One region of the Microbispora sp. H10670 genome, then DNA from elsewhere that is predicted to be linked to it. Evidence: riboswitches for the same ligand, from Rfam matches in the RefSeq annotation. Region 1 holds a riboswitch; each other region holds the start of a gene.
The links. Region 1 has a riboswitch for S-adenosylmethionine ahead of HHX33_RS22475 (ABC transporter substrate-binding protein). Riboswitches for the same ligand answer to the same signal wherever they lie in the genome.
Positions count from the first base shown of each region.

Region 1 (3,250 bases):
ACCGCAGACGCGCGTACGCCCGGCCCCCGGTTCGCGAGATCGCGGGCCTGCGGCTCGACCCCTTCCGCCGGGAGGTGTTCCGCGGCGGACGCTACGTCGCGCTCACCCGCAAACAGTTCGCCGTGCTGGAAGTCCTCGTCGCCGCCGAGGGCGGGATCGTCAGCGCCGAGGAGCTGCTGGAACGGGCCTGGGACGAGAACGCCGACCCCCTCACCAACGCCGTGCGCATCACCGTCTCCGCGCTGCGCAAACGGCTCGGCGAACCATGGGTCATCGCCACGGTGCCCGGTGTCGGCTATCGGATCGACACCGGCATCGCCACGGGGACGGGCCCCGGCAGCACGCATGGATAGGCGCCCAGGGCTCAGCACCCGGCTGAAACTCACCCTCAGCTACGCCGGATTCCTCCTGCTCGCCGGCGCCCTCCTGCTGGCGGTGGTGTGGGTGTTCCTGCTGCGCTACGTGCCCGACGGCGCGCTCGGCACCGGGCCGGGGGCCGCCCCGCCCGGGGCGGCGCCCCTGCGGTTCATCCCCAACCGCACCGACCTCCAGCGCGCCTTCGTCCCCCGCGCGGGCCAGGCACTGGCCTTTCTGCTGACGTTCGGCCTGCTGGGCGGATGGCTCCTCGCCGGCCGGATGCTCGCACCGCTCACCCAGATCACGGACGCGGCCCGGCGGACGACCGCGAACGGGTCGCTGTCCCACCGGATCCGCATGAAGGGCCGCCGGGACGAGTTCCGGGAGCTCTCCGACGCGTTCGACTCGATGCTCGACCGGCTCGAGTCCCACGTCGCCGAGCAGCGGAGGTTCGCCGCGAACGCCTCCCACGAACTGCGCACCCCGCTGGCGATCTCGCGGACGCTCCTCGACGTGGCCCGCCGGGACCCCACGCGGGACCGGGACGAACTCCTCGACCGCCTGCACACCGTCAACCAGCGGGCGATCGACCTCACCGCGGCCCTCCTGCTGCTCAGCCGCGGCGACCGCGGCGACTTCACCCGGGGGAGCGTCGACCTCTCCCTCGCGGCCGAGGAGGCCGCCGAGACGCTGCTTCCGCTCGCCGAACAACGCCGGATCACGCTGAACGTCACCGGCGGGGCGGCCCGGACCGAGGGCTCCGCCGAGCTCCTGGCGCGGATGGTGACGAACCTCGTCCAGAACGCGATCGTCCACAACCTCCCCGCCGGCGGCACCGTGACGGTCCACACCGAGGCGTACGGCGGCACCAGCCTGCTGCGGGTCGAGAACACGGGCCGCCCGCTCCCGCCGGAACTGATTCCGACCCTCACCGAACCCTTCCAGCGCGGAACGGAACGCGTGCGCACCGACGAGCACGCCGGCGCCGGTCTCGGCCTGGCCATCGTGCACAGCGTCGTCCGCGCCCACAACGGGACCCTCGATCTCGCTCCCGGCCCCCACGGCGGGCTCCTCGTCACCGTACGGCTTCCCGGCGCGCCGTAGGCACGGCCGCCCGGTTCGCCCCCGGCCGCTGCCGCGGGGCCGTGCCACTCGTCGTCACCGGACCGCCGCTCCTCGCGGAAAGGCCGGAATCCCCGGCGAAAGCGTGTTGACAGATTACCCTAGTTTTCCTACTTTATTTATAGGTATTGAGCGCCGACGCCAAGCCCCGGCTCGTCGGCCGGCAACCCTCGCACCGCGCGGGGTGCCCCGGGGAAAACCTGGCGGCGTGGCAGTCGCGCCGCAAGCGCGGGCCCCATCGGGGCTCCTGGTCATGGGGGCGTGCGCGGCACGCTCTCCGGGAGGCGGCATGGCCACTCACGGGGAGTTTCGGGCGGGCACAGGCCGGGACACGCCGCCTCCCCACTCCGCCGTCCCCTCTTGAACGCCGTTCCCTCTTGAACGCCGTCCCGTCTTGAACACCGAAAGGCTCTCCCCGATGTCCACGAACACGCGCTTATCCATCGGCGTCTCGCTTCTGGGGGTCCTCGCCCTCGCCGCCTGCGGCACGACAGGCAAGGACACCGCGGCGGGCAAGGCCCCCGCCGGGCCGGTCAAGGGCGGCACGCTGACGTTCGCCGTCAACACCGAGCCCTCCACCTGCCTCGATCCCCATCAGAGCCCCGCCGACGTGGCCGGCCTGTTCACCCGGCCCGCCCTGGACTCGCTCGTGTCGCTCGACACCGAGGGCAAGATCCACCCCTGGCTCGCCACCAAGTGGACCGTCTCGCCCGACCAGAAGACCTACACCTTCACCCTGCGCGACGGCGTGAAGTTCTCCGACGGCACGCCCTTCGACGCGGCGGCGGTCAAGGCCAACCTCGACCACATCGTGAACCCCGCCACGAAGTCGCAGCTCGCCGCGGGATACATCGAGCCGTACAAGGGCAGCGAGGTCGTCGACCCGCACACGGTGAAGGTCCACTTCAGCAGGCCGTACTCGCCGTTCCTGTCCGCCCTCGCCACCGCGTACTTCGGCATCGAGTCGCCGCGGTCGCTGAAGCAGCCGCAGGACGCGCTGTGCAAGAAGGTCGTCGGGTCCGGGCCGTTCGTGATCGACGAGTACGTGGTGCAGAAGGGCATCACCTACCACCGCAACCCCGGCTACTCCTGGGCGCCGGAGGGCGCCGGGCACACCGGGGAGGCGTACCTGGACAAGCTGGAGATCAAGGTCATCACCGAGGACTCCGTCCGGCTCGGCGCGCTGACCAGCGGGCAGGTCGACGGGATCGCCAGCGTGCCGCCGGTGAACGTCAAGCAGGTGCAGGGCGACCCCCGGCTGACCGTCACCACGCGGCAGGCGCCGGGCGGCAACTACAACTTCTACCCGAACACGACCTCCGGGCCGTTCGCCGACAAGCGGGTCCGGCAGGCGTTCCGCGACGGCATCGACTTCGCGACGATCGTCAAGAACCTCTACTTCGGGGCGTTCCAGCCCGCGGCGGGCCCCATCTCCCCGTCGACCGACGGGTACGACAAGACGCTCGAAGGAAAGACGAAGTACGACCCCGCGGCGGCCGCCCGGCTGCTGGACGAGGCCGGCTGGTCGGGGAAGGACGCCGAGGGCTACCGGACCAAGGACGGCAGGCGGCTGACGATCCGCTGGGGGTTCCTCAAGGCGTTCGCGCGTGAGCAGCGCGACACGCTGGCCGAGCAGATCCAGGCCGAGGCCAAGAAGATCGGCTTCGAGATCCAGTTCGTCTCCGGCACGGTCAACGAATGGCTGGAGAAGTATCCCAAGGGCGACTACGACCTCATCGACTTCAGCTGGCAGCGCGCCGACGGCGACACC
Region 1 is NZ_JABBWW010000016.1:171,949-175,198, forward strand. It holds gene HHX33_RS22465 (response regulator transcription factor) at 1-353, shown strand, start outside; gene HHX33_RS22470 (sensor histidine kinase) at 346-1,461, shown strand; SAM riboswitch class IV at 1,604-1,714, shown strand; gene HHX33_RS22475 (ABC transporter substrate-binding protein) at 1,898-3,250, shown strand, end outside.

Region 2 (3,250 bases), on a different contig from region 1:
GGTCATACCGTCCATGCTTTCACGCCCGTCACCCACCGGCGAAAGCCACGGCGGTCGGGGTCAGGCGGGGGCGATTTCGCGGAGGGCGGTGATGAGGCGGTCGACGTGCTCCTCGGTCGTGCCGATGCCGATCGAGGCGCGTACGGCGCTCACCGTGCCGTCCGCGCAGCCCTCGTCCTCGGCGCCGCCGAGGAGGTGGCGGACGAACGGGTGGGCGCAGAACTTGCCGTCCCTGACGCCGATGCCGTGCTCGGCCGACAGGATCTCGGCGACCTCCCGGGCCGGGCGGCCCTCCACGACGAACGACACGATCCCGACCCGCGGGTGGTCCGGGCCCCACAGCGACAGTTCGCGTACGCCGGGGATCGCGGCGAGCCCGGCGCGCAGGCGGGCGAGCAGCCGCTCCTCCTCCCGCACCAGCGGGGTCCAGCCGGTCGCGGCGAGGGCGTCGCAGGCGGCGGCGAGCGCGACCGCGCCGAGCACGTTGGGCGTCCCCGCCTCGTGCCGAGCCTCGGGGTCGTCGCTCCACTCGGTGGTCTCGCCCACGGCTCGCACGGCTCCGCCGCCGCGCAGGTACGGGTCGGCGGCGGCGAGCCAGTCGGGCCGGCCGACGAGCACGCCCGCGCCGAACGGCGCGTAGAGCTTGTGCCCGGAGAAGGCGACGTAGTCGAGGTCGAGCGCGGCGAGGTTGAGCCCGCGGTGGGGGACGAGCTGGGCGGCGTCCACGGCGATCCGCGCGCCGTGCCGGTGCGCGATGTGCGCGAGCCCGGCGATCGGCCACAGCTCTCCGGTGACGTTGGACGCGGCGGTCACGACGAGCAGGGCCGGGCCCTCGATCGCCGCGAGGGCCTCGTCGGCGGCCCGGACGGCCTCGCCGGGGAAGGCGGGCGGCGCGAGCCGTACGGCGTCGGTCCAGGGCAGCAGCGAGGCGTGGTGCTCGGTGCCGAACACGACGACCGTGGTGCCCTCGGGGAGGCTGCGGGCCAGCAGGTTCATCGCGTCGGTGGTGTTGCGCACGAAGACGAGGGCGTCGCCGGGGCGGGCGCCCACGAAGGCCCGCACGGTGTGCCTGGCCTGCTCGTACCGCTGGGTCGTGAGCTGCGAGGCGTAGCCCGCGCCCCGGTGCACGCTGGAGTAGGCCGGCAGCGCCGCCGCGACGGCGGCGTTCACCGGCTCAAGACAGGGCGCGCTCGCCGCGTAGTCGAGGTTCGCGTACGGCACGAGCCGGCCGCCCCGGACCGGGACCTCCAGGTCGGCGCCCACGACCACCGGTACGCGCACCGGCTCGGACACGGGGTTGGCGGGCTGCTGCGGGACGAAGGTGAGAGCGGACAACGCCAGGCCTCCTCGGGTCGGGGACCCCTGCCATGGCGTCGTACGGCGGAGCCCGCGCTTGCCCGGCACACCGCGCGCCGGGCCCGGTCCTCACCCGGGGCACCCCGCCGCGAGCGCGAGGGTTGCCGGCCAGCAAGCCGGGGCTTGACGCTGGCACTCATGACCTGAGCGCACTATAACCCGGAGAACCGGCGATCCGGCAAGTCCCCTGGTGAGAGGCGCTTTACCGTTATGGTGTCCAATGTGAGGTTTGATCCCTGGAATCCGGAGTTCGTGGCTCACCCGTACGACGCCTACCGCGACCTGCGGGACAACGATCCGGTCAGCTTCTTCGAGCCGACCGGGCAGTGGCTGGTCGCCCGGCACGCCGACGTCAACACGCTGCTGCGCGACCGCCGCCTGGGCCGGTCCTACCTGCACACGGCCACGCACGAGGAGTTCGGCCGGGAGCCCGAGCCGGACTTCCAGGAGCCCTTCTGGCGGGTGATCCGGGCCGGGATGCTCGACGTGGAGCCGCCGGTCCACACCCGGCTGCGCCGCCTGGTGTCCAAGGCGTTCACGCCCCGGATGGTGGAGTCGCTGCGCCCGCGCGTACGGAGGATCGCGACGGAGCTGACCGAGGGGCTGGTCGAGCGCGGCGGCGGCGACCTGCTGGCCGAGGTGGCCGAGCCGCTGCCCGTCACCGTGATCGCCGAGATGCTGGGCGTGCCGGAGGCCGACCGCCACCTCCTGCGCCCCTGGTCGGCCGACATCTGCGGGATGTACGAGCTGAACCCGTCGCCGGAGGTCCAGCACACGGCCGTACGCGCGGCGACGGAGTTCGCCGAGTACCTGCGCGGGCTGGCCAGGGCGCGCAGGGAGCGTCCGGGCGACGACATGATCTCCGCGCTCGCGCAGGTGGTGGACGACGGGGACCGGCTCACCGAGGACGAGCTGATCGGCACCTGCGTGCTGCTGCTCAACGCCGGGCACGAGGCCACGGTCAACGCCACCGGCAGCGGGTGGTGGGCGCTGTTCCGCAACCCCGGCGAGCTGGAGCGGCTGCGCGCCGACCCCGGCCTGATGCCGGCGGCGGTCGAGGAGCTGCTGCGTTACGACACCCCGGCGCAGATGTTCGAGCGGTGGGTGCTGGAGGACGTCGAGGCCGGCGGGGTGGCGATCCCCCGGGGTGCGGAGATCGCGCTGCTGTTCGGCTCCGCCAACCGGGACCCCGAGGTCTTCGCCGACCCCGACCGCCTCGACGTCGGCCGGGCGGACAACCCGCACATCTCGTTCGGTGCGGGCATCCACTTCTGCCTCGGCGCGCCGCTCGCGCGGGTCGAGATGGCGGAGTCGTTCGGCGCGCTGCTGCGGCTGGCGCCCCGCCTGGAGCTCGCCGAGGAGCCGACCTGGAAGCCCAGCTACATCATGCGCGGCCTGGAGTCACTGAAGGTCGCCGTCTGACACGCTGACCGTGTGGTGGGTGACCGTGGTGTCGTAGCCGAGCAGGACGGCCTGGGCCGCGGGCTCGACGACGGCCGTCGCGGGGTCCTCCCCGGAGAAGCGGCGGATCGCGTCCATCGAGTCCCACAGGGTCATGACCTCGATCTCCACCCGGCCGTCGGTGTCGCGCCGCAGCAGGTAGGCGCCGCGGTGCCCGGCCATGCCGCGCAGGGAGGGCAGGACCGCCTCGGTGAAGTGCCGCTCGTAGCCGTCGGCGCCCTCCGGGGTCGCGCTCGCGCGCCAGATTCTCGCGATCATGATGTCTCCTCATCCACACCGGGACTGGCTGAGCCAGCCGAAGCCGCCGAGGCCGGCGGGGTCGATGAGCTCGGCCTCCTGCGAGGCCCGGCCGAGCGCGCGTACGTAACCGGCGGGGTCGGCGGACGCGAGCGCGAGCGGCGGCCGGGCGCCGGTGACCCCCAGGTCGCGCAGG
Region 2 is NZ_JABBWW010000038.1:17,300-20,549, reverse strand. It holds gene HHX33_RS32070 (NADH-quinone oxidoreductase subunit D) at 1-6, opposite strand, end outside; gene HHX33_RS32065 (aminotransferase class V-fold PLP-dependent enzyme) at 61-1,335, opposite strand; SAM riboswitch class IV at 1,385-1,500, opposite strand; gene HHX33_RS32060 (cytochrome P450) at 1,579-2,778, shown strand; gene HHX33_RS32055 (antibiotic biosynthesis monooxygenase family protein) at 2,758-3,075, opposite strand; gene HHX33_RS32050 (SAM-dependent methyltransferase) at 3,085-3,250, opposite strand, start outside.
Region 2: linked by a shared signal. The riboswitch ahead of HHX33_RS32065 (aminotransferase class V-fold PLP-dependent enzyme) and the one ahead of HHX33_RS22475 (ABC transporter substrate-binding protein) in region 1 are both predicted to bind S-adenosylmethionine.

Region 3 (3,250 bases), on a different contig from region 1:
GTCCAGCCCATCGGCGAAACGGACGTCCTCTTCTCCGACATAGACGTTGACAAAACGCCGGATCTTGCCCGTCTCATCCAGGATTCGACCTCCGATGCCCGGATAGTCCGCATCCAGCTTCTGCAGGACCTCGCGGAGCGTTCCCCCCTCCCCGCTTACCTCCGCGACGCCGTTGGTGTACGTCCGCAGAATCGTCGGAATCCGCACGGAAACGCTCATTGTTCACTCGCTTTCGTTGCTGCCGATGGGCCTGTGATAACGCTTTCAGTTGGCGAATGCCGCACGGAAGGCGTCGAGGGAGGGACGGATGACCGCGGACGGACGGGCCTGCTCGGCCACCGCGTCAAGTGTCTTGAGACCGTCGCCGGTGTTCAGCACCACGGTTTCGGCCTCGGGGTCGAGGCGGCCCTCGCGCACGAGCTTGCGCAGCACGCCGACCGTGACGCCGCCCGCGGTCTCGGCGAAGATGCCCTCGGTCCGGGCCAGCAGGCGGATCGCCTCGACCACCTCGCCGTCGTTCACGTCCTCCACCGCGCCGCCCGTACGGCGGGCGATGTCGAGCACGTACGGCCCGTCCGCCGGGTTGCCGATGGCCAGCGACTTGGCGATGGTGTCCGGCTTGACCGGCTGCACGACGTCCTGCCCGGCCTTGAACGCGCGGGAGACCGGCGAGCAGCCCTCGGCCTGCGCGCCGAAGATCCGGTACGGCCGCTCCTCGACCAGGCCGAGCTTGATCAGCTCGCGGAAGCCCTTGTCGATCTTCGTGAGCTGCGAGCCGGAGGCCACCGGGACGACGATCTGCTCGGGCAGCCGCCAGCCGAGCTGCTCGGCGATCTCGTACGCCAGCGTCTTGGAACCCTCGGCGTAGTAGGGCCGGAGGTTGACGTTGACGAATCCCCACTTCTCGCCCAGCTCGTCACCGATGAGCTCGGAGCAGAAGCGGTTCACCTCGTCGTAGGTGCCGTCGATGGCGACCAGGCGGCCGCCGTACACCGCGGCCATGGTGACCTTGGCCGGCTCCAGGTCGGCGGGGATGAACACGCAGGAGTCCAGCCCGGCCCGGGCGGCGGCCGCGCCCACCGCGCCCGCGAGGTTGCCGGTGGACGAGCACGACAGGGTGTGGAAGCCGAAGGCGCGCGCGGCCTCGACCGCGATCGCGACGACCCGGTCCTTGAAGGAGTGGGTCGGGTTGCCGGAGTCGTCCTTGACGTGCAGCGACCGCAGCCCCAGCTCGGCCGCCAGACGGTCGGCCCGCACGAGCTTGGTCCAGCCGGGCTGCAGGTTGGGCTTGTCCGCCACCCCGGCGGGGACGGGAAGCAGGGAGCGGTACCGCCAGATGTTCGCCGGGCCCGCCGCGATGTCCTCCCGGCGGACCTCTCCGAAGTCGTACGCCACCTCAAGGGGGCCGAAACACTCCGTACAGGCGAAGATCGGGCCGAGGTCGTAGTGGGCGCCGCACTCGCGGCAGGACAGACCGGTGGCAGGGCCGAAGTCGGTGGCGGTGGTGGGGGTCGCGGTGCTGATGTGCGCCATGAAGCGAGGCCTTTCCCTCATCTTCGCTCGCGACCGCCCTGGCCGCGAGCCGGAATTGGCACCTGTCCCGGCCGGGCCTCGTGGGCACGAGTTCGACACCGGGGAGGTTGCCGGGGCTTCGCAGGGCCGGTCCCTCCACCCCTCTGGATGAGCATCTTCAGTTGTAGAACCTTCGAAAAAGGTCCTCCAGCACTGTACCCCGGCGTCCCCTGTGTCCGTTCCGCCGTCTCAGATGGCGAGATGGTTTGTATCAGCCGTAGGCCTCGCCGAGCGCGCTCTGCACGTACTTGCGCGCCTGGTGTATCCGGGACTTGACGGTGCCGAGGGGAATGCCGAGCTGGTCGGCGACCTGGGAGTAGTCGAGCTGGCAGATGTCGCGCAGCACGAGCGCCTGGGCGAGGTCGGGCCGCTCGGCCTCCAGCGCCTCCATCGCGTCGAGCAGGTCGAGCCGCGACCCCGCGATGACGCTCACCCGCCGCGGGTCCGGCCGCTGCTCGGGCAGCTCCTCCGCCTGCTCGGACGAGCGCCGCTTGAGCGACCGGTAGGTCGTCCTGGCGCAGTTCACGGTCACGATGTGCAGCCAGGTGCTGAACTTGGCCCGGCCCTCGAACCGGGCGATGTTGCGGGCCACGGCGAGCAGCGTGTCCTGCGCCGCCTCCTCCGCGTCCTGCCGGTACGGTAGTAGCCGCTCGCAGTGCCGCAGCACGTCGGGCTCGATGCGCCGCAGCAGCTCACCGAGGGCGCGGTGATCTCCCCGGGCGGCCGATCCGGCCAGCTCCTCGGTGACGTCGTCCAGTGCCATCCCGTTCCAGCCCTCCCGCGATCGGTTGACATCCTATTGATGGAGGTCCGCTTTTATTAATCTTCCGGCATGCGCGCCCGCTCTGATCGAGGGGAAACCCCAATGAGCAGCTCCATCCTGATCGCGTCCAACCGGGGCCCGGTGTCCTTCACCCTGTCGGAGGACGGCGGCCTGACCATGCGCAGGGGCGGCGGCGGGCTCGTGTCCGGGCTGTCGGACGTGGTCAGGGACACCGACGTGCTGTGGGTCTGCGCGGCGCTGTCGGACGGCGACCGCGGGGCGGTGCGGCAGGCGCCGGGGGGCCGGCTCGACCGGGCGTTCGAGACGGGGCCCATCCGCATGCTGGACATCCCGCCCGCGGTCTTCCACCGGGCCTACAACGCGGTGGCGAACTCGACCCTGTGGTTCGTCAACCACCTGCTCTACAACACGCCCTTCTCCCCCGAGTTCGGCACCCGGTTCGCGCGTGAATGGGAGTCGTACCGCACCTACAACGGCGCGTTCGCGCTCGCGCTGGCGGAGGAGGCCACGCACCGGGCCCGCGTGATGGTGCAGGACTACCACCTGACGCTCACCCCAGCGATGCTCCGGGTCGAACGGCCCGACCTGCGCATCGGCCACTTCTCACACACGCCCTGGGCCCCGCCGGAGTACTTCGCGCTGCTGCCCGAGGACGTCGCGGCGGAGGTGCTGTCGGGCATCCTCGGCGCCGACCACGCCGGCTTCCTCACCGCCCGCTGGGCGCGCGCCTTCATGGACTGCTGCGCCGCCCTGCTCGGGGCGCGGGTGGACCACGCGGCCCGTACGGTGACCTGGGGCGGCAGGACCACCCGGATCGGCGTGCACCCGCTCGGGGTGGACGGCGACGCGCTGCGGGCGCGGGCGGCCGAACCGGACGTCGAGTCGCACATGGCG
Region 3 is NZ_JABBWW010000041.1:20,433-23,682, reverse strand. It holds gene HHX33_RS32720 (MoaD/ThiS family protein) at 1-219, opposite strand, end outside; gene thrC (threonine synthase) at 265-1,533, opposite strand; SAM riboswitch class I at 1,548-1,687, opposite strand; gene HHX33_RS32710 (RNA polymerase sigma factor) at 1,784-2,335, opposite strand; gene HHX33_RS32705 (alpha,alpha-trehalose-phosphate synthase (UDP-forming)) at 2,438-3,250, shown strand, end outside.
Region 3: linked by a shared signal. The riboswitch ahead of thrC (threonine synthase) and the one ahead of HHX33_RS22475 (ABC transporter substrate-binding protein) in region 1 are both predicted to bind S-adenosylmethionine.